DNA from 3 places in the Flaviflexus salsibiostraticola genome. Region 1 is predicted to be linked to each of the others. Evidence: riboswitches for the same ligand, from Rfam matches in the RefSeq annotation. Region 1 holds a riboswitch; each other region holds the start of a gene.
The links. A riboswitch is a leader RNA that binds a small molecule or an ion and turns the genes downstream of it on or off. The one in region 1 is predicted to bind S-adenosylmethionine.

Region 1 (9,804 bases):
AGCGGCGGAGCCTCCGGCGCCGTGTTCGGGACGATGTTCCGGGCACCCGCCAAGGGCCTCGACGGGGACACGCTGGACGATGCCGGGTTCGCCGAGGCCCTCGAGGTCTCGGCCGAGAAGGTCCGCTCACGAGGCAAGGCCGAGCCGGGCCAGAAGACCATGCTCGACGCCCTCATCCCCGCCGCCGAAGCCGCCCGCGGAGCGGTCGGCCAGGGCCTGCCGGCGGTCGCCCGCGCAGCGGCCGAAGCGGCCGAACGCGGATCCGAGGCGACGAAGGACATGGTCGCCAAGGTCGGCAAGGCCAAGTCGCTGGGGGAGCGGAGCCTCGGCCACCGTGACCCCGGCTCGATCTCGGTCACGATCCTCCTCAACGCCATTGCGGAGGGCATCGAGGCCGCATAAACCTGCCGCACACGCCATGAAGGGATGGCGCTGCGGCAGACAGGCGGGGGCAGGTCAATGACCTGCCCCCACCGCTGTCGTGGTGGCTATTTGCACGGGCCGTTGCCACACTGCTGGCTGACATGCGGTTGGTTCTTGCGCGGCTGGGTCTCGCGCGGCCGGTTCGCAAGCGGCTGGTCGCCAAACCGCTCTCTGTGCCGGAGACCGTCCGGGCGGACGTTTCTACGCCGGAGGCTCTGTCTTCTCCGCGTCGAGAATGCGCCGGGCCCGCTCGACCGACGAGTTCACGTGATCGGCTGCAGCGGTCCCGAGGTCATCGACCATGTCCCGCAGCAGCCCGGGAATCATGGCGGAGTCCTTGCCATAGAAGTGGACCTCGCGCACAACCTCCTCGAGCATGTCGGATACCGACTGGGGTTGATGAACGACGCGAACCTCGCCGTCGCTGTTCGCCATGTAGGGGCTCGGCTCGACCACGGTGACGAGGTACCGGAAGATCCGGTGGAGTTCTTGGACTGCTTGAACTGCGGTCGCGGGATCGTTGATGCCGGGGGAGAGGGCTCGGTCCGCGATGTCGACGAGCTGGCGCAGGCCGAAGGCGATGTCCTGATGGAGCTCCCGTTCGGTACGCAGCTCGAAGGCGGAATGGATGTGCCTCAGGTCGGACTCGCTCGGGTCCCCGTCCCACCAGATGCTGAGGAGCGGCTGACCCTCGACAAGGAAGTCACCCACAGGGCGGTCGATGGTCATGACTGCCTCGTTGCGATCGGCCCATGCCATGAGCCTCTTGTAGTTGATCCACACGAGCGAGCCGTGACCGGTTGCCGTGACCTTCGTTCTCGGGTCGCCCGGGCGCGGTGACCATCCCGGACCCTGCGTCAGCCCAGTCTCCTCCTCGGTCACCGGGTACAGGCGTCTCGCGAGCGCCAGCGTCTCCTCGCCGATCTCCGAGATAGCCTGCGACACCTTCATCGACGACGTGATGAGGTGGATGAAGGCGAGGAATAGTCCGATGCACCCGAGGACGAGCAGGAAGGACAGCGTGACAGCGGCGCGCGGGACGAAGGCGGTGATGTCCTCGTCCTCGCTCCAGACATAGCGGAGCACCGTGAGGGAGTAGATGAACGTGCCGAGGAAGATGCCGAGGGTCGCCTGGACGACCCTGCTGGCGAGGAACCCGGAGAGCATGCGGGGGCTGAACTGGCTGCTGACAAGCTGAAGGACGACGAGCGTGATCGAGAAGGTCAGGCCGGTCACCGAGATCGTCGAAGCGGCGATCGTGCCCAGCACCTCCCGAGCCGCATCGGGGCCGCCCTCGAAGGCAAGCGGAAGCGGCTCAGACAGCGCCCGCTCCCACCGCGGCAGGAGGAAACCGACGAGGATCGCGGCAATGACGCTTGCCGCGGGAATCGCCCAGAACCGCGACCACAGGCGGCCCCAGCGGGTCCTCTTCGGAATGTCCGGAATCGATCCGCGGATCCGGTGCGTGTCATCGTTCGCGTCGCTCATGGGGCGATTCTGTCATCCGATGGGAGCGGGATGTGGAGAAACGGCTCCGCCGCTGTTCAGACAGCGGCGGAGGGAATCAACGCAGTGGGGTGACCGTCAGCGGCGGGGTTCGATGAGCACCTTGAGGTGCTCGCCGCCCTTGGCGGCCTCGAAGGCCCTGTCCGCCTCCTCGAGGGGGAAGCTGGCGGTGATGAGGGGAGCGAACAGATCCGGTTGGCTTGCAAGCAGTGCGAGTGCCTCCTCGTTGTCTGCGTTCGTGTTCGCGGTCGATCCGGTGACGATGAGCTCGCCATAGTGGATGAGATTCGCGTCGAGCGGGATCTCGCCCTTCCCAGAGGGAAGGCCCGCGAAGAAGCTGACCCGGGCGCCTTTGGCCGCTGACCGCAGAGCATCTGTGAACACCTGGCCGACGGGGGTTGCGACCATGATCGCGTCCGCCCCGGCACCGTCGGTGAGCTCCATGACCTGCTCGGACATGTCGCGCTCGCGGGGATTGATCGTGTGGTCAGCGCCCAGCTGCTTGGCGATCCTCCTCCGGTGCGGTGACGTCTGACTGACGATGACCTGTCCGACGCCGCGGTGCTTGGCCACGAGGAGGGCGATGAGGCCGATCGGGCCCGCACCGCAGATGAGTAGCGTGTCATCCGACGTGACGGTGAGAGGGCGCAGACCGCGGACGACTGCGGCGATGGGCTCTGTCAACGAGGCGATCGACAGATCGAGTCCATCTGGGACCACCATGACGTTGCCGTTCGCCACGGCTGCGGCCGGGATGAGGAGCTGCGACGCGAACCCGCCATCGAATGTCAGCCCAACCGACTCGTAGTTCTCGCAGAGGTTGCCGAGCCCGCGACGGCAGGGCCGGCAATGCCCGCAGGCGATGTTGGGTGCGACCGCGACCGGAGTACCGGGGGCGAAGCGATCATCGCCGCTGCGATTCTCGGCAACGACGCCGACGGTCTCGTGGCCAGGGACGCGCGTCGTGCCCGGGGGATAGAAGCGGTGCTCGCCGCGTGCGATCTTCAGATCCGTTCCACAGATTCCTGCGGCGGCGACATCGATGAGGAGCTCGCCCTCCTGTGGGCGGGGATCGTCACGCTCGACGACCCTCATGACTCCATCGCTCTGGTACTCGTATGCCAGCATGTTGCATCCTTCCGGCTTGACCTCATCTCACCCTACTCGGCACAGAAGTCGGCTGCCGCCCGGCATGGCGTGAAGGTCGCAAGCAGGGTGAACTCAACAGTGTGTCAGGCCAATGCCATCAGCCCGCCGGACGCGAGAGTACCGGCGGGCTGATGTGGCAGTCGCGCAGGGCCAGGACCCTGCGTGACTGAGCTGCTAGAGCTTGAGAGCGAAGTTCGCGCCCTCCCAGATGGCGGAGACGGCGTTGCGCGCCTCCTTCGCATCCCCAATCCGGAACACCTCGGGTGCGAGGTTTTCGGCGCCTTCGAGGACGACCTTCGGCTTGACGCCAGCCGCGAGGACGACCTTTTCTTGCTCGTCGAGGGCTGCGGCGACGCAGCCCAGGCGTCTGGGCAGGTCCGTGATGCTTGAGCGGCAGTGCCTCGGCGATGGACTCTCCGCCGGGTCCATTCCCGCGGAGTATCCTCGCGATTGGTTCGCTGCGCTCCTGTGACCTGATCTTTTTCGACGTTATGACGGGAAATCCCGGACGTTGAGGGCACTTGGCCCCGCGGGACTTTCGACCCCGAACTTCCCAATTCGGACATGAGAGTGCCCCATCCAGAAAGCCGTGGGGCCGGGCAATTCCACGCCGGGTGGGCGCGTGAAATTAGACTGGCAGATAACAGGAACCGCAGGTCAGTCGGGGTGCATCGGCGGTGGACTCTCAAATGGGGCGGAAGCTCGAGATAGGTCCCGCCCAGATGGCGAAGCCGGGAACAGCGGGGTCGACTATTCGCAGGCGATGCCGTCGCGGTCGCCGTCCATAGTCGTCCGGTAGCCCGGCTGGCCTTCGTAGAGAGGCGCCGCTCCGGCGGCGCGCGCCGCCGTGCAGTTCTCGTAGTACACGTCCGCGGGCGCAGGGGCAGGGGCTGGCGCGGGTGCGGGAGCAGGTTCAGGTGCCGGAGCCTCCTGGGCTGGGGCCACCGGGGCTGCCTCGACCGGCACAAAAGCTCCCGACTCGGGGATCGTCTGATTCGGGCAGTCGGCGAGGATACGGAGAATGGCGTCCTTTTCGGCCGCCGTCACCCAGAGGCCGTACTTGGCTTTGACTCCGACCTGGCGTGCGACGTAGTCGCACCGGTAGGACTTATTGCTCGGAAGCCACGTCGCGGCATCGCCCGCGCCCTTCTGGGCGTTGCTGCGGCCATCCACCGCGAGGAGGTTGAGCGGGTCGTTGGCAAACAGCTCGCGATCGCCGGCCGACATCTGCTGAGCACCCTTCTGCCAGGCGTCGGAGAGGGCGACGACGTGGTCGATCTGAATCTCTGAGGAGGTGTCCTGGCCGCGCTGGAAGGAGATGATCTCGGCCGTGTAGGGGCTGATGAGGGTGCCGGTCAGGACAACACAGTTCCTCGTGCCGGGCTTGTAGGTCTTGTCTGTGAGATCTCGGTCGAGAATGTCATTGCGGGTGTCGCAGCCGTTTCGGTCCGTGTCTGCCCACCGCTGGCCGAACTGGTCACGGTCATACCCGGTCTTCGGCGCGCGGCCCTTGACCTCGAGTGTGAGCACGACGTCTGCCGCCAGCTGGCCCTCGGCATTCGCCGGTGCAGTGAGGGGTTCAGGCTCCACCGGTGCGGGAGTGGTCTCGACCTCGAGCTCGATCGAGGTGGAATCTTCCCTCGACTCTGGCGACGGCTCCGGCTCCTCAGTCGTCGGACCCGGCTCAACCACTGCCACCGAGGTTTCGTCGCTCTCGTCGGCGGCCTCAGTGATGTCATCCGAAAGGATTGCGGGTCCAGCGCCAACGACGAAGATCGCACCCAGGATCCACCACAACTTCTTCACGCTACGTCCCCAGCCTTCTACGGGTGTGAGTTACCAACAAGTCAAACGTAGCCGCACGAGGGGGCAGAATCGGGCGGCGCCCAATACCCGAGAGCCGTGAACTCTATGAACTCCGTGTTGTTCTGATTGAGTCGCTGGGGGATCGGGGTCAGTGAGTAAACGTGCGCGGTTCCCGAGAAACTCCGTACGGGAGTGTGGATCTCATGGACTGATGGATCTGCGTGCCGCGCCCATTTGCAGGTGAGTCCAACGTGAAGCCAGTTCACGGTTGCTAAGTTTGTGAACCGCTGATACGATCGCATCAGATCAAGAAGTTCGACGTGAAGCCTCTCAGCTTGTCGACTGGCAACCGCTTATCGCACACGGTGCCCCTGAGGGAAGATCTGCCCCCGAGCATGAGCTCGGGTGGAATTCAGCGAGTATAAGGATCAATTCATGGTGGACCACAATCCCCCCACTGAGCGCGAGGCTCAGTCGGACAGCGGCACTGAGCCGACCGCTGTCCTCGTCACTGCCCAAGATGGAACCAAGGTGGGCATCGCCCCTCTCGGGACGAGATGCACGAACTACCGGCCCGGCCACACTATTCACGCGATCCATGCACGACACGCTGGGCTGAGCACGGACTGGGTGCCGGCGCGTGTTCTCGCGGTTGACGGCAACTACATTGAATTTGTGACTGAGTCAGGCACGTGGCGCCGCTGGAACCACAATGCCGCACAACTGGGAAAAATCGCCGAAGTGCCCGACCTCTTGCCCGACGCTGAAGCGGAGTGGTGTAAGCGGTACTGGCTGCTCAGGGTTGAAGTCGATGGCGTGGGTTACCTGCTGTCGCTGGCGGAAAGCGGCGATAATCCCTGCAGTTTCAGGTGGCGTTCGGAATGAGCGGCTGATGGCCGCGTCTGCCGGTTTCTTCATCTAACTCCTGTCTCTGCTCCCCGCGTCCACATATCGGGAGCAGAGACAGTCACCTGCCATCCGTCCAGCATGCGACGGCCGCACTGCTGACGGTGCTCATGGTGATTCACTGCACGCTGGGGAGTCTGGGCGGATTCAATCGATTGTCGCAACACCTTGATGAAAGAGGTGTAAGACGATGGCTACTGCGGACTGGAGTAAGAAGACCAGTGATATGCCAATGGAGGTGCGTCGTCAGTGGCGTGCGGATCGGGCGTTGCGTCCACCGATGCGGTCCCCAGGGCGGCCGGCCCCGTCGCGGGCGGTGCAGCGTCAGTTCTGGACGTTGATCGCTACTGGTATCACTACCGCGGAGGCTGCGGTGCGGGTGGGGGTGTCAGTGCCGGTGGGAACCAGGTGGTTCGGCCATGCTGGTGGGATGAGACCTTTGAGCCTAGATGAGCCTACGGGGCGGTATCTGTCATTTGAAGAGCGTGAGGAGATCGCCATCTTGAACGCGAAGGAGACGGGGGTGCGCGAGATCGCTCGCCGCTTGGGGCGAGATCCTTCGACGATCTCTCGGGAGCTGCGACGAAACGCCGCTACCCGCGATGGTGATCGGGGGTATCGCGCTGTGGTGGCCCAGTGGAAGGCCCAGGAAGCGGCGAAGCGCCCAAAGGTAGCTAAGCTCGCCACCAACCTACGCCTTCGACAGTACGTGGAGGATCGGCTTGCCGGGATGCTCCACGACGAGGACGATCAAGTCGTGCCCGGTCCGCACACCCCGGCGTGGAAGGGTGTGGGCAAGCCGCACCGGGCGGACCGTAAGTGGTTCACTGCGTGGAGTCCGGAACAGATATCGCAGCGCTTGAAGATCGATTTCCCTGATGATGAGAGCATGAGAATCAGTCATGAAGCGATCTATCAATCCTTGTACATCGAGGCACGTGGGGCACTCAAACGAGAGCTCGTCGCGGCGTTGCGCACTGGGCGGGCAGTTCGTAAACCTCGGGCACGGACCCAGCGGAGGAACAAACCCCACGGGCACGTCACCAAGGCGGTGATGATATCCCAGCGCCCTGCCGAAGCCGAAGACCGCGCTGTGCCAGGACACTGGGAAGGAGACTTGATCATCGGCACTGGACGCTCGGCCATCGGCACCGTGGTGGAGCGACGCTCTCGCAGTATCCTGCTGGTGCACCTGCCCCGAGACCCCCGGTGGGGCAAAGTTGCTCCCACCAAGAACGGACCCGCTCTGGGCGGATACGGAGCCGAAGCGATGAACACAGCCCTGCAAACCTCAATGACCCGTCTGCCGCTGCAATTGCGCCGCACGCTGACGTGGGACCGAGGTACCGAGATGGCTGACCACGCTGCCTTCACCCTCGATACCGGCACCAAGGTGTACTTCGCCGATCCGCACTCGCCCTGGCAACGGCCCACGAACGAGAACAGCAACGGGCTCCTGCGCCAGTACTTCCCCAAAGGCACCGACCTATCCAGGTGGGACGCCCACCACCTCGAAGCCGTCGCTCTAGCGCTGAACAACCGACCCCGAAAAATCTTGGGATTTCGAACTCCCACCGAGGTACTGACCGAGCAGCTACAATCAACCCTGAACAGCAGTGTTGCAACGACCGATTGAACCCACACTGTGCGCTGCGGGTCCTGGACGACGTTCAAGGGGTCAGAGTGTGCGACTCCAGCTCGTTGGTTTGGAATGCTCCACGGAGGGGCCTCGAGACTTCAGGGACCATATGCGCAGCCCGAGCTGAATATCGAGGGAGCGAGGCGTCTCCTGCCAGTCCGAGCCGAGGAGATCGCCGATGCGGGCGAGTCTCTGCCGGACAGTGTTCTCGTGGACGACAAGGTTCTGAGCTGTTGCCTTAATGTTCTCGCGCTGCTCGGTATAGACCCAGGCGGTCCGTGTGAGCTCCGTACCGTGCTTGGAATCGTAGGAGATCAGGGCCTGGATCTCTGTCAGTGGCGAATACGCGTGGGGATCGTCCCTCTGGGCGGCGAGGATGACTCCAAGGGAGCCGAGGTCATCTGCTCTGTAGATGCGGTGGGAGGGTCCGAGCGCTTGGAGGGCAGCCATGGCAGTAAGGGCGAGTGCGTGCGCAGGGGCGAAGTCGCCTCCATGGGCCACCTCCCCTCCGAGCGCGCATTGGATCTGCGCAGTCCTTGACCCGGAGCGGGCGATGAAACTCTGAAGGACGGCTTCCGATGGGACTCTCGGAAGAAGGATGCAGAGATGGTCGTGGTGTTCAACGGCGAGGATCTGGTGGCTGCTGACCCCGTGCTCCCTGAGGCTCAGTGTGAGGGCATCTCGCATCGCCCTGTCGAGGTGGGTGCCCGTCGCGTCGTCGGTCTGTACAACTGCGACTGAAGCTGGGCCGCCCAGAAGCAGGGAGTCGAGCCTCTGAGATCCCGACGATGTGAGTCGCCTGCCCTGGAGGAGGTCATCGAGCAGTGCCTGGTCACGCTGCCGCTCCTCTCCTCTCTGGGTTCGCTCGAAGAGGAGGAGTATTCCGAGGAACACGGCCGTTCGCGTCACCCGTGGCAGGAGCTGGTCCGGAACTGCTTCGAAGACGGCAACGGTGCCCAGGTGCTCGGAGTTTGACGTGGCGGCTGCGGCCGTCAGTTGGTTGCGGATCACCGGTCGCCCTGAAATGTAGGCTTGGCGCCCGACGTCGGCAGCGAAGGTTGGCAGGTCGGGCATTGCGTGGACTGTGCCCCTCGCCACGACGGAGCCCTGGGCGTCGAGAATGGCGAGGTCGGCCCCGAGAGCCTTGGCCGCTGTCTGGGCGAAATGCTCGACGCCCTTTCTCTGGGCGAGGCTCTCGCTCAGGAGCGCGTCAAGATCGACGACGGTCTGGAGCGCCTGCAGGCGCTCGGCGCTGTCATCGAAGCTCACTCTGAGACCGGCAAGCGCGGCGCTGACTCTCCTGAACCGGCGGGATTGATCGAGAGCGACGGCTGTGTGGCGGGCGATGGTTGACACTGTGTCGACGATCGTGGGGGAGAAATTTCCGGGCCGGCGGTTTGCGATAAGGAGAGCGCCGTGCAGCGTGCCGTGGACCATGATGGGGACCCCGAGTATGGCGCGGACTCCCTCCCGGCGGACGATCTCATCGATGACTTCCAGGTGAATGATTGCCGGATCGATCAGGTAGTCAGAAGTCTGCACGGTCCCGTGGCCGACTGCAGCCTTCCCAAGCACGCCCGTGCCGAGCGGCATTCGGATCTGTTGGTACTCCCGTGTGCGCACGCCGGTGGAGTACTGGATGAAGGTCTCCTTGGCGTCGTTGAGAGAGATGTAGGCGAGGTCGGATCGAGTGAGATCTCTGGTGAGGGAGGTGATGCGGTCGAGCACCATGTCGATGTCGTGGTTCGCCGCCATGAGGGAGGCGATCGCGGTGACCGCGTCAAGAACGCGGTTTCGGTGCTCGAGCCACCCGAGCCGAGTGGAGAATTCTCTATCGCCCATATCGAAAGAGTGTAATTGTCTCTATGGAGTGTGCGCCACTTCACGTTTAGGGTCTGAATCATGGTTCGCTGTCTGCGACCTTCGATCAGAGAGGATCACCATGAAGCTGCATTTCCTATCAACAGGAATCATGGAGTGCGACCACACGTGGCTTTTGCTCCAGGCTGGTAATACGATCAAGGACCGACACCATAAGCATGAGCCCGCAGCGTGGGGAGAATGTCCGACGCATGCCATCCTCATCGAAACCGACGACGGCAGGATTCTGTGGGACACCGGCGTTCCGCGCGACTGGGAGTCGCGGTGGGCGCCAACCGGCTTCCAGGACTTCTTTCCCGTACAGGAGGACCCCGCGGGTCCCGGCTTCATCGACTCTGCTTTGGCCGATCTGGAGCTGACCCCAGACGACATCGACATTCTGGTCCTATCGCATCTGCACTTCGACCACGCGGCCAACGCGAAGATGTTCGACAACGGCAAGACTCGGATCCTCGTGCAGTCGGATGAGATCGAGGGTGTTAAGACGATTGACG
Region 2 (9,804 bases), 1.3 Mb from region 1:
GCCATCGCCCCGCACGGCTGAAGTCGCACGATGGCAGGGAATTCTCGCGGGGTATTCTCCCAGGTCGGCCCTGCAGAAAGGTCCGAAGCGGCGTGGGCCCAACGGCTTGGAGCGGTGGCCTTTCGTGTGCCATTATGATGGCAATCATGTTCTGGACATCCTTGACAGAAGCGTTGGAGGGCGTCCGGCAGACATGCTGACGGCAATGGTGCCGTTGGTTCCTTTTGATGTCCAAGGGAGGACACACATGAGAAACGCAAAGCGGGCGCTTGCACTGGTCACCGCCGGTGCCTTCGCTCTCGGCGGCCTTGCCGCGTGCGGGAACGATGACGAGGGCGGGTCCGGCGACGCCGCAGACGGCTCGGTCTACTTCCTCAACTGGAAGCCCGAATCTGAGGAGACCTACAACGAGATCGCCTCCGCCTACACGGAGGAGACCGGCGTGCCGGTCAAGGTTGTGACCGCAGCCTCCGGAACCTACGAGCAGACCCTCAAGTCTGAGGTGACGAAGTCTGAGGCTCCGACGCTCTTCCAGATCAACGGCCCCATGGGCCTCAAGAACTGGCAGTCCTACGCGCTCGAGCTCGACGACACTGAGTTCGCGCAGGACCTCAACGATCCGGGCCTCGCACTCAAGGGCGAGGACGGCAAGATCTACGGTGTGCCGCTCGCAGTTGAGGGCTATGGCCTCATCTACAACCAGGCCATCTTCGAGGACTACTTCGCGATGGACGGGGCGAAGGCGTCGTCGATGGACGACATCAGCGACTTCGATTCCTTCAAGGCGGTCGTCGAGGACATGCAGGCCCGCGCAGACGAGCTCGGGATCGAGGGTGTCTTCGCGGCAACCTCGCTCGCAACGGGCGAGGAGTGGCGCTGGCAGACTCACCTCGCCAACATTCCCGTCTACTGGGAGTACGAGGAGGCGGGTGTGACGGACATGGAGGAGATCGGCTTCACCCACGCTGAGAACTACAAGAACATCTTCGACCTCTACCTCGAGAATTCGACCGTCGAGCCCGCGCTCACCCCGTCCAAGACCGTCACGGACTCCATGCAGGAGTTCGCGACGGGCAAGGTCGCCATGGTCCAGAACGGCAACTGGGCCTGGAGCCAGATCAAGGACATCGAAGGCAACGTGGTGGCCGAAGAGGACATCAAGTTCATGCCGATCTACACCGGAGTCGAGGGGGAGGAGTCGAAGGGCATCAACATCGGCACCGAGGCCTTCATGGCGGTCAACGCCCGCGCTTCTGAGGCTGACCAGCAGGCCACGATCGACTTCGTCAACTGGCTCTTCAGCTCGGAGGAGGGCATGCAGTACGTGACGGAGGACCTCGGCTTCATCGCGCCGTTCAAGTCCTTCGGCGACAGCACTCCGAGCGACCCGCTCGCAGTCGAGATCAACGCCTACATGACGGATCCCGACCGTGAACCCATCCCGTGGGTGTTCACCACGTTCCCCTCGCAGGCATTCAAGGAGGACTTCGGCCAGGCTCTGGCTCAGTACGCCTCCGGCAATGTCGAGTGGGACGAGGTCGTCGACACCTTCGTCAACTCCTGGGCCCGCGAAAAGGCCAACCTGGGCTGATGACCCCTCGAGTGCCGGGGCGGGCGCCGCCCGCCCCGGCACACCACCGTCTGAACAGTCGCGACAGCACCAGCGGAGACGAAAGCGATGCAGAGAACACTTAAGAAATACGTCCCCATATTCGTAGCGCCGACAGGAATCGCGTTCACGATCGCCTTCCTCCTGCCCTTCCTCATCGGCATCTATCTCTCGTTCGCGAGCTTCACAACGATCACCGATGCCGAATGGGTCGGCCTCGAGAACTATGGCCGGGTCTTCGACGAGAGCCAGGGATTCACGAACTCCTTCCAGTTCACCCTCCTCATCGTCATCGTCGCGATCATCTCCGTCAACGTATTCGCCTTCGCGATCGCCAGGCTTCTCACGCAGAAGCTTCGAGGCACGAACTTCTTCCGATCCGTCTTCTTCATGCCGAATCTCATCGGCGGAATCGTCCTCGGCTATACATGGCAGTCGATGATCAACGCCGTCCTCGCCAACTACGGAACGACGATCATCTCTCGATGGGAGTACGGCTTCGTCGGACTCATCCTCCTCATCAATTGGCAGCAGGTCGGCTACATGATGATCATTTATATCGCCGGACTCCAGGCTGTCCCACCTGAGCTGACGGAGGCGGCCGAGATCGATGGCGCAACCCGCTGGCAGACGCTCAGGCACGTGACCATTCCCGTCATCATGCCGACCATCACGATCTGCGTTTTCCTCACGCTGTCGAACTCGTTCAAGTTGTTCGACCAGAACTTGGCGCTGACCAACGGCGCGCCGCAGGCCAAGACGGAGATGGTCGCCCTCAACATCGTCAACACGATGTTCGCCCGCATGGGCCAGGAGGGCGTCGGCCAGGCCAAGGCAGTTGTCTTCGTCATCGTCGTCGTCGTCATCGCGTTCCTGCAGCTACGGGCCACCCGGAGCAGAGAGGTCGAAGCATGAGCACCATCGCACAGCCGGTCGGATCGATCGGAGATCCGACACTCACACCGGACGAGAACGTCCAGGAGAGCGGGTCGAAGGCGCGGCACTCGTTCTACTACGTGGTCCTCACGCTGCTCCTCATCGTCTTCCTCGGGCCGATCGTCTTCATCGTCCTCAACTCCTTCAAGCAGCGGTTCTCGATCAGCTCCGACCCGTTCGCCCTTCCGCTCGGGGAGATGTGGGCTGGGCTGCAGAATTACACGACGGGGCTGGCACGGACCGGCTTTTTCGAGGCGATCCTCTGGTCCTTCGTCATCACCGTCTCCTCGGTCGCCACGATCGTCTTCCTGACGGCGATGACCGCCTACTTCATCACCCGTGTCAAAACTTGGTGGACCTCGCTCCTGTACTACATGTTCGTCTTCTCCATGGTCATCCCGTTCCAGATGGTCATGTTCCCGACTGTGAAGATTGCGGACATGCTCCACTTCAACAACCCGGCCGGCATGGTCGTCCTCTACCTTGGGTTCGGCGCCGGACTGTCGGTCTTCATCTTCGCGGGCTTCGTCAAATCCATACCGCTCGAGATCGAAGAGGCCGCCTACATCGACGGGTGCGGACCGCTTCAGAACTACTTCCGCGTCGTCCTGCCGATCCTCAAGCCGACGACCGTCACCGTCGCGATCCTCAACGCGATGTGGATCTGGAACGATTACCTCCTGCCCTATCTCGTCATCGGACTCTCGACGCGGTACAAGACGATCCCTGTCGTGGTTCAGATGCTTGTCGGCTCCAATGGCAATAGGGACATGGGGGCGATGATGGCCATGCTCGTTCTCGCCATCATCCCGATCGTCATCTTCTACCTGTTCTCGCAGAAGCACATCATCGAAGGTGTCGTCGCCGGTTCGGTCAAGGGCTGATATGGGAGGGTGGCTCGCACCCGACTCGAAGCTCTACAACGGGCTCGTCACTGTCGCCGACACCGTCATCGTCAACCTGCTGCTCATCGCCTTCAGCATTCCGATCGTCACGGCGGGTGCCGCCGTCACGGGAGCCCACAGGGCGCTGCTGCAGCAGGCAAGAGAAGAAGGTTCGTCGCCGGCGAGAGCGTTCTGGTCCGGATTCCGGTCGACGTTCTGGCGGTCGACTCTCGTCTGGCTCGTACTCCTCACCCTCTTCACCGTGTCGGCCTGGGAGATCTGGGCGATCAGCCGCATGAACCTCGGCGTGGCAGGCAATGCAGTCATCGTCGTCGTCCTCACGGGCATCGTCCTTCTGGCCGGCTTCGCGGTATGGATCTTCCCGCTGCTGAGCGAGCAGATGGGTCCACTCGGACGCGTGGTGCGCGGCGCGGCGCTTCTCGCGATCCGCCACCTCCCACGCACCCTCGCCGCTCTCGGCCTGCTGCTCGTTCAGCCGCTTATCCTGTACCTGTCGATCGATGTGCTCGGTTTACTCGTCTTCGGTAACCTCATCATCCTTCCCGCCGCGATCCTGTACATGCATGCGCTCATGTTCTCGGGCCCACTCAAGAAGCAGGTGTCCTAAGCGCGACTATGTGATGTAGTTCACTTGCACTGATTTGCAGAAGACAGACCCACCCCGATAGCGGGTGGGTTTGTCCGTTATCTGGTGGATTAGGTCTGGCCCGACAGTGCGTACCGCAGCGGTTTCAGTCGCAAACAGGCGCCCTACTGGAAGGTATCTCAATTGCTGGTCAACAGCATCTTGACATCTGGACCAGTGCCCGTGTTATCCTGGCGGCGGTCCAGAGAACCAGCAACAAGCCCCGGCTAGCTGGTCGACAACCCCTCACGTGCGAGGGGTGCCCCGGGTGACGACCAGGCCTCAATCGGCAAGCGACGCACCGTCCGCGGTGGATAGCACGAAGGAAAATAACATGGCATTGACGAATAACATCCAGACGGCCGGGCAGCGAGTATCGGCTCCGTTCCATCTTCGTCGAATGCGTATGTGGCATAAGTCCATGGCCTGATCCGGCCAACTGGATCCGCCCGGGAGAATCTCCCGCATCGCTCTATGCACCTTCATTCAGCTCCTCACGGAGCGGCTCTGCTATACCCAAGGAACATTCGATGACAATCCAGCTGCCCTCATCACGACAATCCCGCGTTGGCTACAAGATCCCGTCGATCAGCATTGACCTGTCGACCCTCGGAGCGGAGGTCTTTGACGCCTCCTCCGAGTTCGGGGAGGATTTCCCCGTCGAATCCTGCAACCTGCACCGACTCGCCTCGATGACGAGCGCCGCCATCTCCGATGGTCTCGCCGCTGTCACCCTCGGCTCGAGCTTCCTGCTCCGCTCCGATCTCCACATTCGCGACTGCCGGCTTGATCCAGTGCGCGCTGCCGTCAAGCTCACCTCGAGGATCACGGGCCCGATCTATGCGGCGGTGACCGCAGCGAGCGGCTGCGAGGAGGCTCTCGCCGCCGTCAAGGATACGGAGGTCGGTCTTGAGATCCATGTCGCCGACGGCGACCTCGACTCGGCTCTCTCCCTGATCGACAGGGCGCGGAGGAACGGTAACCCCGTCACGGTGGCCCTGACCGGCGACACCGCTTCGCGAATCGACCTCGGCGCCCTCGGAGCGGTCGTCGACAGCGTCCGCCTGCGTGAAGCCGATCCGCATACGGCCCGCGAGATCCGCTACTCGCTGCGGTCGGCTGCCCTCGAGGAGGGCCGCGATCTCCAGGTGACCTCAGATCTGTTCATGATCGTCTCCGCATGCGCGATGGACGCGGAGGAGCGGGCGAACCTCATCACTGCCATCGGCGCCGACCGCTACGCAGAGGGCTCGGCGAGAGTCCTCGGTACCGTGCACGACGTGGCCGACCATATCGAGTCCTGGCTCGCGCTCGGTGCGGCCGACGCGTTCACGATTCTGCCCGGCTCGCTTCCGACCGATCTCGCCTCGACGGTCTGCGGAGTGCTGCCACTTCTCCAGGCGCGGCGCACCGCTGAATCTGCAGAGTAGGGGAGTGTCGACAATCTCTGCATCGCTCAGCAGTTCTCGTCAACCGCAGGCCTGCCGTCAGCAGGCGAGCTGACGCGACAGCGGAGATCGCGTCGATCGATGCCCGACATGAAGGAGCGGGCCCCGAACGGGGCCCGCTCCTTCATGTCTGTGATCAGGATTCGGTGGTCTGCTGCTCCGCGATCTGCGCGCGGACCGCGTCCATGTCGAGCTTCTCGGCCTGGGCAATGAGGTCCTCGAGAGCCGAGGCGGGAACGGCTCCGGCCTGCTCGAAGAGCTTGATGCCATCCCGGAAGACCATGAGCGTCGGGATCGACATGATCTGGAACGCCTGAGCGAGCTCGACCTGATCCTCCGTGTCGACCTTGCCGAAGGTCACGGTCTCGTGCTTCTCCGAGGCCGCCTCGAAGGTGGGCGCGAACTGGCGGCACGGGCCGCACCACTCTGCCCAGAAATCGAGGAAGACTGTGCCCTCCTTGATGGTCTCGTTGAAGTTGTCTTTCGTGATCTCTACTGTCGCCATGTCCAGCTTCCTCTTGTCGTCTGCTTCCCATGAATGGTGATACGTCGGCTGTAACGGACTGGACCCGTGAATAATTCCCTATACGCTTACTCTCATGACGAACACACGAGACGCTGTACGGGAGCTGGCGACGAAGGCGCGCGGCGCGGCACGCGTGCTCAGGAGCGCTTCGACGACCGAGAAGAATGCCGCGCTGGAGGCAATCGCCGTGCTCCTGGAGGAGCGATCGAAAGAGATCACCGAGGCGAACGGGCAGGACATCGCCCGTGGTATCGAGGTCGGTTTGACCGATGCGCTCATCGATCGGCTCACCCTCGACGAATCGCGGATCGCTGGGATCGCCGATGCCGTGCGCCAGCTCATCGCCCTGCCGGACCCTGTCGGCGAGGTGGTTGCAGGCAGGACACTTCCCAATGGGCTCACCGTGCGGAACGTGCGCGTGCCGATGGGCGTAGTCGGAATGATCTACGAGGCCCGTCCGAACGTGACGGTCGATGCGGCCTGTCTCGCGCTCAAGGCGGGAAGCGCCGTCCTGCTGCGCGGCGGCTCCGCCGCCGAGCAGACGAACGTCGTTCTCGTCGCGCTCATGCGGGAGGCGATCGACTCTGTCGGCATTCCGTCCGACGCCATCGCATCCGTGGACGAGTGGGGCCGCGAGGGCGCGACGGAGCTCATGGCCGCGCGGGGCTACATCGATCTCCTCATTCCGCGCGGCGGAGCCGGCCTCATCCAATCGGTCGTCGCGAATTCGACCGTGCCCGTCATCGAGACCGGCGTCGGCAACTGCCATGTCTTCATCAACGCGGATGCCGACAGGGACAGGGCCGTGGCCATCGCCGTCAATGCAAAGACGCACCGCCCCGGTGTCTGCAATGCGGCAGAGACGCTCCTGCTGCATGAGGGTTTCGAACACGGGGGTGCAGTTCTCGCCGCTCTGGCCGACAGGGGAGTGACGCTCCACGTCGATGAGGCGGCTCGATCGCTCGCCGAGCAGGCGGGCGTCAGCCTCGAGCTGATCAAGGATGCGACAGCCGAGGATTGGGACACGGAGTACCTGTCGCTCGATATGGCAGTCGCTGTCGTCTCGTCGGTTGATGAGGCGATCGCCCACATCGATCGCCACTCGTCCGGGCACACGGAGGCAATCGTCACCGACTCCGTCGCAGACGCCAACAGGTTCGTCGCCGCAATCGACTCAGCGGCGGTCATGGTCAATGCCTCGACGCGCTTCACCGATGGGGGCGAGCTCGGACTGGGCGCCGAGATCGGCATTTCAACCCAGAAGCTTCACGCACGCGGGCCCATGGGCCTCGCTGAGCTCACGACGACGACGTGTGTCGTTGAAGGGTCGGGGCATGTCCGCTAGCGGCTTCCCGGTCACCGCGGAGCACGACCTCGCATGGATCGAGGCTCCGCATCCGAACGATCAGCTGCATCGCCGAATCGGTGTGATGGGCGGCACCTTTGACCCGATCCACCACGGCCACCTCGTTGCCGCATCCGAGGTCCAGCATCGCTTCGGGCTCGATGAGGTCATCTTCGTTCCGACCGGCGAGCCGCCGTACAAGCAGGAGCGCGAGGTATCGCCGGCCGAATATCGCTATCTCATGACGGTCATCGCCACAGCGTCGAACGCCCGCTTCTCCGTGTCACGAGTGGACATCGACAGGCCGGGCCTCACGTACACGATCGACACGCTGCGCGACCTTCGGGAGATCTATCCAGACGATGAGTTCTTCTTCATCACCGGCGCGGACGTCCTGCCCCAGATCCTTGATTGGAAGGATGCCTCCGACCTGTGGGAGCTCGCCCATTTTGTGGGTGTGAGCAGGCCGGGCCATACGATCGCGTCGAACGGGCTTCCGGCCGAGCGTGTCACCGTCGTCGAGGTCCCGGCCATGGCAATCTCGTCAACCGACGTTCGCGAGCGGGAGCGGATCGGTGTTCCCATCTGGTATCTCGTTCCGGACGGCGTGGTCCAATACATCCGCAAGTACGGACTCTACTCGCCCAGCCGCATCCCTCGCGTGTCCCAGCCGGGAAGGGCGGCACGTCAGCGGCAGGGACGATAGGATGAGAATCATTCAAGCGAAGGAGAACCGATGAGCGAACGGATGTCGCGGCGCGAGATGCGGAAAGCCGGGCTTCTCAAGGCCAAGCGCGAGGCAGAAGAGCGAGAGCGGGCTGCGCTCGCCAACGAGCCCGACACGGCCGAGGCGTCTGACAACGCACCTGCGGGTCCTGCTCGCGCGACGATTGACCGCCCCGATGATGAGCCGACCTACGAGGAAGCGCAGTCATCGCGGCCCGGCGCCGACCGTGAGGCCGAATTGGGCGAGACTGCCGAGACTGAGGCTCCCGCGCCAGTTGGGGCAGAGAGCCCTGCCTCGGGCCAGCCGGACGACGGCAGCCCGTCACAGGCGAGCCCTGAGCGGACGAGCGTCTTCGACCGATTCTCCACCTCGAACGATACCGAGTCCCGCGCAGTTGTCGGCGTTGAGCAGCCGACCGAGAGCGCCGAAAGGGCAGAGCTCGCCGAACCGGCTGTCCCGCAGGACGGCGAGGCAGGCGACGAGGATTACGCAGGTGCACTCCGGGCCCGGCTCAAGTCGAAGCCGCCCGTCCAGGACGGGCTGGTCGATGATGATGTCGACGAGCCGGAGCCGAGCCGGTGGAAGACCATCCTTCTGTTCCTCATCCTCATCATTGTCGGCTTCGGCGTCGGCATCTTCCTCGGCTCCCTGATCTTCGCGGGTGGCGACTCCGCCTCCGCGCCCCACCTCACCGATTACCTCTACCCTGGAGCGCTGTGACAGCCACCCCCGATTCCGTCGCCCTTGCCCGTACCGCCGCCTCGGCCGCCTTCGAGAAGGTCGCGACATCCGTCGTGGCAATCGATGTGTCCGAGCGGCTCGTCCTCACCGATGTCTTCGTCGTCGCCTCTGGCGAGACAGGCCGGCAGGTGCGCGCCATCGTCGACGCAGTCGACGAAGCGCTGCACAAGGTTGGGGTGAGGAGGCTTCGCAGGGAGGGCTACGAGGGCGAGGCCCACTGGGTCCTCGTCGACTACGGCGACCTCATCGTCCACGTCCAGCAGGACGAGGACCGCGAATACTATGCGCTGGAGAAGCTCTGGGCCGACTGCCCGTCGATTGATGTCGCCGACCTGGAAGGTCAGCGTTGATCTCTCGGATCATTCTGTGGCGGCACGGGCAGACCGATCTCAACAGGCAGAGACGCCTTCAGGGCTCCAGCGACTATCCGCTCAACGACACGGGGATCGCCCAGGCGAAGGCGGCCGCGAAGAAGATCGCCGACCTGGGCCCAACCCATATCGTCTCCTCAGATCTGAGCCGCGCCTACGACACGGCGGCCCGGCTCGCGAGACGGACCGACCTGGAGATTGTTGTCGATCCGCGGGTGCAGGAGCGCAGCTTCGGCTCGTGGGAAGGGCTGACCGCCGACGAGATCGCCGAGGTCGACCGCGAGGGGCTCACCAAGTGGCGTGCCGGCCAGGAGCCCGGTGGTGACGTCGAAACGCGCGAGGCCTGCGGCCGCCGCGTCGTCGAATCGATCGCCGACTGGAGTGGCAGGCTCGCCGATCATGACGACGCGGTGCTCGTCATCGTCTCCCACGGCGGTGCGATCTCGAACGGCATCATGTCGCTGCTCGGGACCAATCCGTCTCTGTCCCAGCCGCTGGCGGGCATGGATAACTGCCACTGGGCGGTCCTCGCCCCGCAGGCCAATCGCACGCCGGCATGGCGGCTCATGGC
Region 3 (9,804 bases), 400 kb from region 1:
CGGCGAGATTCTCGTCGATGAAGGCGAGGATGTCGGCGTGCGGCACCGGCGAGGCGCCCACGGTCAGCGTGACGGTCTCGCCCTCGGCGGCGGTCGTCTCCTCGGCGGTCTCCGCATCGGAGGAGCAGGCGGTCAGAGTGAGTGCAGCAGCGGCTGCGAGCGCAATGAATGTACGGCGCATAGTTCTTGTTCCTTTTGTGGGTGGTGACAGGATGTGTGAGTTCTTGCTTCCCGGTACGCGGCGACTCAGCGGTGGTCCACGTACCGGCTGAGCATGTCGCCGAGCGTCTGGACGATCTGAACGATGACGATGATGACGACGATCGTGATGATGAGGACGTCGAGGAAGTACCGCTGGTAGCCGTAGTTGTAGGCGAGCGCACCGAGTCCGCCGCCGCCGACCGTGCCGCCCATCGCCGAGAAGCCGATGATCGTGATGACGAGAACGGTGATCGACTGGATGATGCCGGGCATGGCTTCGCGGAGAATGACGTCGCCCATGATCCGGGTGCGCGTCGCCCCCATCATCTGCGCGGCCTCGATCTTCCCGGTATCGACAGCGAGGAGGTTCGTCTCGACGAGGCGCGCGAAGAATGGGATCGACCCGACCGCGAGGGGGAACACCATTCCCCGCCAGCCGATGTTCGTCTGCATGACCCAGTCGGTGACGGGCAGCAGGATGATGAGAAGAATGATGAAGGGGATCGACCGGCCGATGTTGACGACGGCCGAGAGGATCTGGTTGAGAACCGGGGCGGGGCGAATGCCGGTCTTCGCGCTCGTCACGAGGAGAATGCCGAGCGGAAGCCCGAGAAGCACGGTCGCGAGTGTCGACCAGCCGACCATGAGGAGGGTCTCGACCGTCGCACTCCACAGGGAGTTCTGAATGACGGGCTGATCGAACCACAGCATCTCTGTCCTCATGCCGCACGCTCCTCTGCGTCGATGCCCTGCGCCCTCAGGGTCGCCACCGTCTGGGCAGCCCTCGTCGGGTCGGTCGCGATGACGAGCCGGGCGACCTGGTTCGCCCCGTGGGTCTCGAACGTGCCGGCCGTGACATCCCCGCCGAGCTCGGCGATGACGCCGAGGACATGCGAGCTCGACGGCTCGCCCGGCCGGGATGTGAACGCGACGTCGATAAGCACCTTGCCCTCCGGCGGGTCATCGACCCGCGGCGGCGGCACGATCGCACGACCGAGGCGCGACGCCGTGTCGGCGACGATCTCGCCGACGTTGCCGGACTGGACGACGCGGCCCTTCTCGAGGAGGGTGACGCTGTCACAGGTATCCCGGACGACCGACATCTCGTGCGTGATGATGACGACCGTGACGCCGGTCTGGTCGCGGACGTCCTTGATGAGGGTGAGGATCTGGTCGGTGGTCTGCGTGTCGAGCGCCGAGGTCGGCTCGTCGCACAGCAGTACAGCCGGGCGCGCCGCAAGAGCTCGCGCGATGGCGATGCGCTGTCGCTGTCCGCCCGAGAGCTGAGACGGATATGAATTGCCGCGGTCCCCGAGGCCGACGAGGTCGAGGAGCTCCTGGACCCGCTCGCGCCTGTGGCCACGGTCGAGGCCCGCCACCTTGAGCGGGTAGGCGATGTTCTGGCCCGCCGTGCGGGCATCGAGAAGGTTGCCGCCCTGGAACACCATGCCGATCGAGCGGCGCGCGATCCGCAGCTCCTTCGGGCCGAGCGCGGACAGGTCCTGTCCGTCGACCCAGATGTGACCTTCGGACGGTTTCTCCAGCGCGGTGAGGCAGCGGATGAGGGTGGATTTGCCGGCACCCGACTGGCCGACGATGCCGTGGATCTCTCCGGCGGGGATCGAGAGATCGATACCGTCGAGGGCAACAACAGGCCCCGGGTATACCTTGCGGACTCCGTCCAGCGTAATCATCGATCTCCTCCATCGGTCCTGGCGGTAGCACCGAACGCTCTCGGTTGCTGCAGCTTCTGCGAGCCAGGTCTCTCAGCTGCTCTTGATGGTCATCTAATTAGACACGCTCCGTGCCGAGACGCGACCGCATGTCTCACATAGCGGTATTGACCTCGACGAGCCAGAGCCTGCCAGCGAAAGCTCTCCCGCCGGAGCGCTCAGTCTATGGGACGGCCCGGGCCATGGCGAGACCGGTGAGCCAGATCATCACGCCGGACAGAAGAATGCAGAGGGTCTCAGAGCCCGACCGTTGACGGATGACAATATGGTCCAGCACGTTCCAATTCGCCCGAGCGCATCTCGGAGCTGAGCCGCAACCCCATCAGACTCAAAGCGGCCGGCGTGGACATCGTTCAACACGACATCCCACACCGGCCGCTTCGCGGCATCTCCTGCCCGTGGACCGCTGAGGTCGTCCTCGGCGTACCGAAGCAGGCTTGTTAGTCGATTACGGCCGCATTGGCTGCGGCGATGATGCGGAGGTTCTGCGGCAGCGCCCCGTCGAAGCCCGGCGTCGACATGGTGAGGATGACCGTGTCCCGCTCAGGGTTGTTGACGAACTTCGTGCTGAAGAAGCCCTGCCAGCTGTAGGCGCCCTTTCCACCGAGGTAGTGGATCGATCCGGGAGGTGCGTTGACGCCCTCCTGGAGGTCGACCTGGTAGCCCCACTTGTTCTGGGTCAGCTGCCAGTTCGTGAGGTCGCCGATCTGGTTCGACGTCATCTGCTCCACCGCTGCGCGGCTGACGATGCGGACACCATCCAGCTCACCCTTGTTGAGGAGCATCTGAGCGAACCTGAAGTAGTCCGACGCGGTTCCGTGGAGCCCGCCGGCGCCGCTGAAGTAGGTCCGGTGCTCGCTGAACGTGTAATCCGGGCCGAGATTGCCCATGCCGAGCGGGGCAGTCCCCACCTGCTTCTCGTCGCGGCCGGCCCAGTAGACGGCGGCAATGCGGTCCCACTGATCCTTCGGAGGGAAGAACCACGTCTCGTTCATGCCGAGCGGTTCGAAGATGTTCTTCCGAAGATAGGTGTCGTAATCCATGCCCGACACGATCTCGACCAGGCGACAGAGAGTGTCGACGCTGTTGTTCGAGTAGTCGAAGGCCTCCCCTGGGTGGGACATGAGGGGCATCTTCGCCAGGATGTCGATGTTGCTCTCGAGCGTGATCGGCGGGGCGTTCAGATCGTCCATGAGCCCGGCCTCGGCGTAGAGCTTCGGCACGACACGGTAGTTCTGTGGCGTGAACAGGTCGTACCACCACGAGTTCGTCATACCGGCGGTCATCGACAGGAGGTGGTGGATGGTGATCTCACGCTTGGGGGTGACGAGCTTGACCTCACCCCAGTTGTTGAGCTCCGCGACTTTGACATCGGCGAAGGCCGGAATGAACTTCGAGATCGGGTCGGAGAGCGAGATCAGACCCTGATCCCACAGCTGCATGACGGCAACCGCGGTGGGAACCTTGGACATCGACGCGAGCCGGAAGATGCTGTCCGTCTGCATCGGCACGTCGTCGTCTGCCTTGCCGAAGGCTTTGAAGTAGCACACCTTCCCGTGGCGGGCCACCAGGACGACCATGCCCTGGTAGGCGTCTTCGTCCATGTGTCCTTCGACCAACCTGTCGATGTTGGCCAGGTACTCACTGGACATCCCCACGCTCTCGGGGTCTACAGTCACGATGTTGTTCACGTTGTCTCCATTCTCAGCACGTCAGTGTGCTGATCCTCTGGCCCGTGGCACATCCCATAGGCGGGCCTTTTCTGACAGTATGCGACCACGTGAGCCAGGGTCAACGGTTCAGGAAAAGTGGGTGCAATCGGCGGCTTTCGCAGTGAAGGCGGGGATGCCGCGAAGGTTCTCAGCCTGACGAGTATCTGACCAACAGAGCAGATGGCACCGGCTCCTCATGCGGCCTCGGCCGAGGACCCATGACCATCCCGAACGTCGTGGCCCCACTGGTGCGCGAAGGAGCCGGCCGCCGACGCGCCCTTGGGCGACCGCGGCTGCGCGGAGCAGGGAAGTCTATGCCGCCGAGGGTGTCGGATAGATCGGCTGCCGAGGGTCAGAGCAGAGCCGCGAGGACCCTGAGCTCCAACTTCATCACGTTCACCACGGTCGCACCGGCACCGCGTGCGGATGTGGCCCCGGGGATGGAGTCCTCGAAGGCGAGGCAGTCGGCTGGTTCGACCCCGAGTCGGTCCATGGCAGTCGCGTAGGGTGCCGGGTCCGGCTTGCCGGGGAGTGGTTCGTCGCCCGTCACCTGTGCCGAGAAGTAGGCCTTCGGCAGGCTGTCGATGGCGGGACCGACGAGGTGGATGGGTGTCGCGGTCACGAGGGCCTGCGGGATCCCCGCTCCGTGGAACGCATCGAGAAGGTCAACGGCTCCCGGCATGAGGTCCGGGTCAGGATAGACGTGCTCCGCCATAAGATCGGCGACCTCCTGGAAGAGGACCATCGGCTCCGCCGCATCGCCTCCATCCCGCTGGAGGATGCGGTGCAGATACTCGGCGTGCGCCTGAGTCGACGACCCGTGAAGGGCAGCCTCGTCCTCCCCCGACCATCGACCGCCCCGGCGTTCGACGACCTTCTTCGACAGGGCGACCCATTGGGATTCGGTATCGGTGATGGTTCCATCCATGTCCCAGAGGATGGCGGCGGGTTCTGATTCGAGTCCGCAGGCGCGGAAGACGTCACGGAGGTTCATACGGTCCAGGGTACTCGAGGCCCTCTCCCCCATTCGCCAACCGTCACCAATCCTCAGAGGCAACCGCTGCCCACACACGGGTCTGTCAGGCCAGAGACCATGGCCGCGACCACGACCGCGACGAGTGCCTCCGCCCGAGAGACACGTATGCCCCGACCGAAGCCGGGGCATACGAGAGAGATCTAACCGATCATCAGGCGAGGATCTTGGTGACCTTGCCTGAACCAACGGTGTGGCCGCCCTCGCGGATAGCGAAGCCGAGGCCCTCCTCCATGGCGATGGGCTGGATGAGCTCAACGGTCATCTCAGTGTTATCGCCGGGCATGACCATCTCGGTGCCCTCGGGCAGCGTGATGACGCCGGTGACGTCCGTGGTGCGGAAGTAGAACTGCGGGCGGTAGTTGGAGAAGAACGGGTTGTGACGGCCGCCCTCCTCCTTCTTGAGCACGTAGGTCTGCGCCTCGAACTTGGTGTGCGGGGTGATGGTGCCCGGCTTGCAGACGACCTGGCCGCGCTCAACCTCTTCGCGCTTGATGCCGCGGATGAGGAGACCACAGTTCTCGCCGGCGTCGGCGTGATCCATCTGCTTGTGGAACATCTCGATACCGGTGACGGTGGTCGTCATCGGCTTCTCCTTGATGCCGAGGATCTCGACATCGGAGTTGATCTGGAGCTGGCCACGCTCGACACGACCGGTGACGACGGTGCCGCGACCAGTGATCGTGAAGACGTCCTCAATCGGCATGAGGAAGGGCTTGTCGAGCTCGCGGACGGGGTCGACGAAGTAGTTGTCGACCTGCTCCATGAGATCTTCCATGGCCTTGACCCACTTCTCGTCGCCCTCGAGGGCCTTGAGAGCGGAGATCTGCATGACGGGAGCGTCGTCGCCGTCGAAGCCCTGCGAGGAGAGAAGGTCACGGACCTCCATCTCGACGAGCTCGAGGATCTCCTCGTCGTCGACCATGTCGGACTTGTTCAGCGCAACGATGAGCTGCGGAACGCCGACCTGGCGGGCGAGAAGAACGTGCTCGCGCGTCTGGGCCATCGGGCCGTCGGTGGCTGCGACAACGAGGATCGCGCCGTCCATCTGGGCTGCGCCGGTGATCATGTTCTTGATGTAGTCGGCGTGACCGGGGGCGTCAACGTGCGCGTAGTGACGCTTCTCGGTCTGGTACTCGACGTGCGAAACGTTGATCGTGATGCCGCGCTGACGCTCCTCGGGAGCGTTGTCGACCTGGTCGAACGGGGTGAACTCGTTCAGGTCCGGGTACTTGTCCGCAAGAACCTTGGAGATGGCAGCGGTCGTCGTCGTCTTACCGTGGTCGACGTGACCGATCGTGCCGATGTTCATATGCGGCTTGGACTTGTCGTACTTGGCCTTGGCCACTTGTCCTCCTGGGGGACTCGGGTAGTTTCACTGCGTTTCATAGGATACAGGAGCATCCTAGGGGCGAAGCGATCTACTGTCGGTTATTTTACTTACAAACGACCTAGGCTCACTCGCCCCGGGTCTTCTTGATGATTTCCTCGGAGACGTTCCTCGGAACCTCCGCGTACGTCGAGAACTGCATGGTGTACACCGCGCGTCCCTGCGTCTTCGAGCGCAGGTCACCGACGTAGCCGAACATTTCAGACAGCGGAACTTGGGCGCGCACGATCTTGATGCCGGTCGCGTCTTCCATGGACTGGATCATGCCGCGGCGAGAGTTGAGATCGCCGATGACATCGCCCATGTACTCTTCGGGGGTGCGGACCTCGACGTCCATGATCGGCTCGAGCAGGACCGGATCGGCCTGCTTGATGCCCTCACGGAACACGCCCTGGCCGGCGATCTTGAACGCCATCTCAGAGGAGTCGACATCGTGGTACGCGCCGTCGAGGAGGGTGGCCTTGACGCCCACCATCGGGTAGCCGGCAAGGATACCGTTCTCCATCGCAGCCTGGATGCCCTGGTCAACCGAGGGGATGTACTCGCGGGGCACGCGGCCGCCGGTGACGGCGTCCACGAACTGGTACATCGGACCGTCTTCGACCTGCGGGAGCGGCTCGAAGGCGACCTGGACCTTGGCGAACTGACCGGAGCCGCCCGTCTGCTTCTTGTGCGTGTAGTCGACCTTGTCGACCTTGCGACGGATGGTCTCGCGGTAGGCGACCTGGGGTGCGCCGACGTTCGCGTCAACCTTGAACTCGCGCTTCATGCGCGTGACAAGGATGTCGAGGTGAAGCTCGCCCATACCGCCGATGACGGTCTGACCGGTCTCATCGTCGAGGCGGACCGAGAAGGTCGGATCCTCTTCGGCGAGACGCTGGATCGCGGTGCCGAGCTTCTCCTGGTCACCCTTCGACTTGGGCTCGATGGCGACGTGGATGACGGGCTCCGGGAAGGTCATCGATTCGAGGATGACCGGCTTCTGCGAATCGCAGAGCGTGTCACCCGTCGTCGTGTTCTTGAGACCGATGACGGCGTAGATGTGGCCCGCGTGGGCGACATCGACCGGGTTCTCCTTGTTCGAGTGCATCTGGAAGATGCGGGAGATCCGCTCCTTCTGGCCCTTCGTGGAGTTCTGGATCTGCGAACCGGCCTCAAGCCTGCCCGAGTACACGCGAATGTACGTGAGCTTGCCGAAGAACGGGTGGACGGCGACCTTGAACGCGAGGGCCGCGAACGGCTCGTCCTCGGACGCCTTGCGGGTGACGACCTCATCCTCGTCGTTGACGGCGTGGCCCTCAATGGCGGGCACGTCGAGCGGCGACGGGAGGTAATCGATGACACCGTCGAGCATCGGCTGAACACCGATGTTCTTGTAGGCGGAGCCGCAGAAGACCGGGTAGGCCTCGCCTGCGATCGTCAGCCTGCGGATGGCGCCCTTGATCTCCTCGATCGTGAGCTCCTCACCGCCGAGGTACTTATCGAGCAGGTCCTCGTCGGTCTCGGCGACGGACTCGAGCAGCTCGGCGCGAGCGGCCTCGACTGCGTCGAGCATGTCGGCGGGGATCTCCTCCTCGACGACGAGCGTGCCGTAGGTCTTCTCACCGTTCTCGTCCTCGGACGGGAAGCGGTAGGCAACCTCGCGGACGATGTCGACGACACCGGAGAGCTCGCTCTCGGCGCCGATGGGGAGGGTCACGACGAGCGGGGTCGCCTTGAGGCGGTCGCGGATCGTGCCGACCGTGAACTCGAAGCTGGCGCCGAGCTTGTCCATCTTGTTGACGAAGCAGATGCGGGGCACGTTGTACTTGTCCGCCTGACGCCACACTGTCTCCGACTGGGGCTCAACGCCCTCCTTGCCGTCGAAGACGGCGACAGCGCCGTCGAGGACACGCAGCGAGCGCTCGACCTCGACCGTGAAGTCGACGTGGCCGGGGGTGTCGATGACGTTGATCTGGTTGTTCTTCCAGAACGCGGTCACCGCGGCCGACGTGATGGTGATGCCGCGGTTCTTCTCGTCTTCCATCCAGTCGGTGGTCGACGCGCCATCATGGGTCTCGCCCATTTTGTAGTTGATGCCGGTGTAGAAAAGAATTCGCTCGGTCGTTGTCGTCTTGCCGGCATCGATGTGCGCCATGATGCCGATATTGCGGACCTTCGTAAGGTCGGAAAGCACTTCCTGTGCCACTGTTCAGCTCTCTTCGGTTCGAGGTGGTCGGACGGCCGCTTACCAGCGGTAGTGGGCGAAGGCCTTGTTGGCCTCGGCCATGCGGTGCGTGTCTTCGCGGCGCTTGACTGCGGCGCCAAGACCGTTCGAGGCGTCGAGAATCTCGTTCATGAGGCGATCCGTCATCGTGTTCTCACGACGCTGCCTCGAGTAATCGACGAGCCAGCGGAGAGCCAGCGTGGTGGAGCGTCCGGGCTTGACCTCGACGGGCACCTGGTAGGTGGCACCGCCGACACGGCGGGAGCGGACCTCGAGGGACGGCTTGATGTTGTCCATCGCGCGCTTGAGAACCTCGACGGGATCCTGGCCGGACTTCTCGCCGACACCCGCGAGGGCGCCGTAGACGATGGCCTGGGCGACGGACTTCTTGCCGTCGCGCAGAACACGGTTCACGAGCTGGGTGACGACTTCCTGGCCGTAGACGGGATCGGCGACGATCGGGCGCTTCGGAGCGGGGCCTTTACGAGGCATTACTTCTTCTCCTTCTTGGCGCCGTAGCGAGAGCGAGCCTGCTGGCGGCTCTTGACACCCTGGGTGTCGAGCGAGCCGCGGACGATCTTGTAGCGAACACCCGGGAGGTCCTTCACACGACCGCCGCGAACGAGCACGATCGAGTGCTCCTGGAGGTTGTGGCCCTCGCCGGGGATGTAAGCGGTGACCTCGATGCCCGTCGACAGGCGCACGCGGGCGACCTTACGGAGCGCCGAGTTCGGCTTCTTGGGGGTAGTTGTGTAAACGCGGGTGCACACCCCACGACGCTGCGGGCTACCCTGGAGGGCCGGCGTCTTGGAGGCGCCTGGCTTCGTTGACCGGCCCTTGCGGACCAGCTGCTGAATAGTGGGCACTCTATCTCCTGCTCAGTAATTGTGGATAAAGGACTGACCTGTCCTGTGACGATCCGGTCTATCGCAGCAACGCCGAGCCGTCTCCTCGTCTGCGGGTGCAACTCCCGCGCGCGAGGAACGTTCGTCAGAACGAACGCCGTATATCAGATTAGCCGGATGGCTCAGCCAAGGTCAAAGGATTGGCCTGCATCGAGCGGTGGTGCTCGACACAGGCCAATCATGGGTCAGCTCTACGCTGACACGATCAGTTCCCGGTGAACGCCGGGCCGTAGCCCGAGTAGCCGGTCCCGTAGAGGCCGGACCCGAAGTCGAGCCCGTCGTACGGATCGAGATCCTGGCGGATGAAGCCCGTCATCTTCTCGAACTCGAGGCGCGCCTCGGTCGTCGGCTCCGCGGCGGCGGTGCGCAGCTTCTCCAGGCCGGTGCCGGCCGGGATGAGCTTGCCGAGGATGACGTTCTCCTTGAGGCCGTTCAGCGGGTCGCGCTTCGCGTTGAGTGCGGCCTCGGTGAGGACCTTCGTCGTCTCCTGGAAGGAGGCGGCGGACAGCCACGAGTCGGTCGCGAGCGACGCCTTCGTGATGCCCATGAGCTCGGGGCGGGCCGTTGCCGGCTTGCCGCCGCGGGCCACCGCCTCGCGGTTCGCGGACTCGTAGTCCTTGACGT

Region 2: another riboswitch for S-adenosylmethionine. It lies ahead of EJO69_RS03990 (LLM class oxidoreductase); the one in region 1 lies ahead of EJO69_RS10025 (hypothetical protein).
Region 3: another riboswitch for S-adenosylmethionine. It lies ahead of EJO69_RS11925 (methionine ABC transporter ATP-binding protein); the one in region 1 lies ahead of EJO69_RS10025 (hypothetical protein).

What each region holds. Positions count from the first base shown of each region.
Region 1 is NZ_CP034438.1:2,149,118-2,158,921, forward strand. It holds gene dhaL (dihydroxyacetone kinase subunit DhaL) at 1-402, shown strand, start outside; gene EJO69_RS10005 (DUF2254 domain-containing protein) at 625-1,911, opposite strand; gene EJO69_RS10010 (zinc-binding dehydrogenase) at 2,008-3,057, opposite strand; gene EJO69_RS10015 (hypothetical protein) at 3,253-3,507, opposite strand; gene EJO69_RS12800 (GmrSD restriction endonuclease domain-containing protein) at 3,829-4,884, opposite strand; SAM riboswitch class IV at 5,189-5,304, shown strand; gene EJO69_RS10025 (hypothetical protein) at 5,290-5,769, shown strand; gene EJO69_RS10030 (IS30 family transposase) at 6,023-7,426, shown strand; gene EJO69_RS10035 (helix-turn-helix domain-containing protein) at 7,469-9,271, opposite strand; gene EJO69_RS10040 (N-acyl homoserine lactonase family protein) at 9,372-9,804, shown strand, end outside.
Region 2 is NZ_CP034438.1:833,455-843,258, reverse strand. It holds gene EJO69_RS04010 (ABC transporter substrate-binding protein) at 248-1,591, shown strand; gene EJO69_RS04005 (carbohydrate ABC transporter permease) at 1,679-2,524, shown strand; gene EJO69_RS04000 (carbohydrate ABC transporter permease) at 2,521-3,429, shown strand; gene EJO69_RS03995 (MusI family membrane protein) at 3,431-4,057, shown strand; SAM riboswitch class IV at 4,275-4,377, shown strand; gene EJO69_RS03990 (LLM class oxidoreductase) at 4,606-5,505, shown strand; gene trxA (thioredoxin) at 5,660-6,028, opposite strand; gene EJO69_RS03980 (glutamate-5-semialdehyde dehydrogenase) at 6,123-7,394, shown strand; gene nadD (nicotinate-nucleotide adenylyltransferase) at 7,384-8,100, shown strand; gene EJO69_RS03970 (hypothetical protein) at 8,131-8,841, shown strand; gene rsfS (ribosome silencing factor) at 8,838-9,212, shown strand; gene EJO69_RS03960 (histidine phosphatase family protein) at 9,209-9,804, shown strand, end outside.
Region 3 is NZ_CP034438.1:2,546,279-2,556,082, reverse strand. It holds gene EJO69_RS11935 (MetQ/NlpA family ABC transporter substrate-binding protein) at 1-181, opposite strand, end outside; gene EJO69_RS11930 (methionine ABC transporter permease) at 247-924, opposite strand; gene EJO69_RS11925 (methionine ABC transporter ATP-binding protein) at 921-1,895, opposite strand; SAM riboswitch class I at 1,889-1,987, opposite strand; gene EJO69_RS11920 (serine hydrolase domain-containing protein) at 2,375-3,625, opposite strand; gene EJO69_RS11915 (HAD family hydrolase) at 3,999-4,640, opposite strand; gene tuf (elongation factor Tu) at 4,834-6,027, opposite strand; gene fusA (elongation factor G) at 6,137-8,257, opposite strand; gene rpsG (30S ribosomal protein S7) at 8,297-8,767, opposite strand; gene rpsL (30S ribosomal protein S12) at 8,767-9,141, opposite strand; gene EJO69_RS11890 (DNA-directed RNA polymerase subunit beta') at 9,386-9,804, opposite strand, start outside.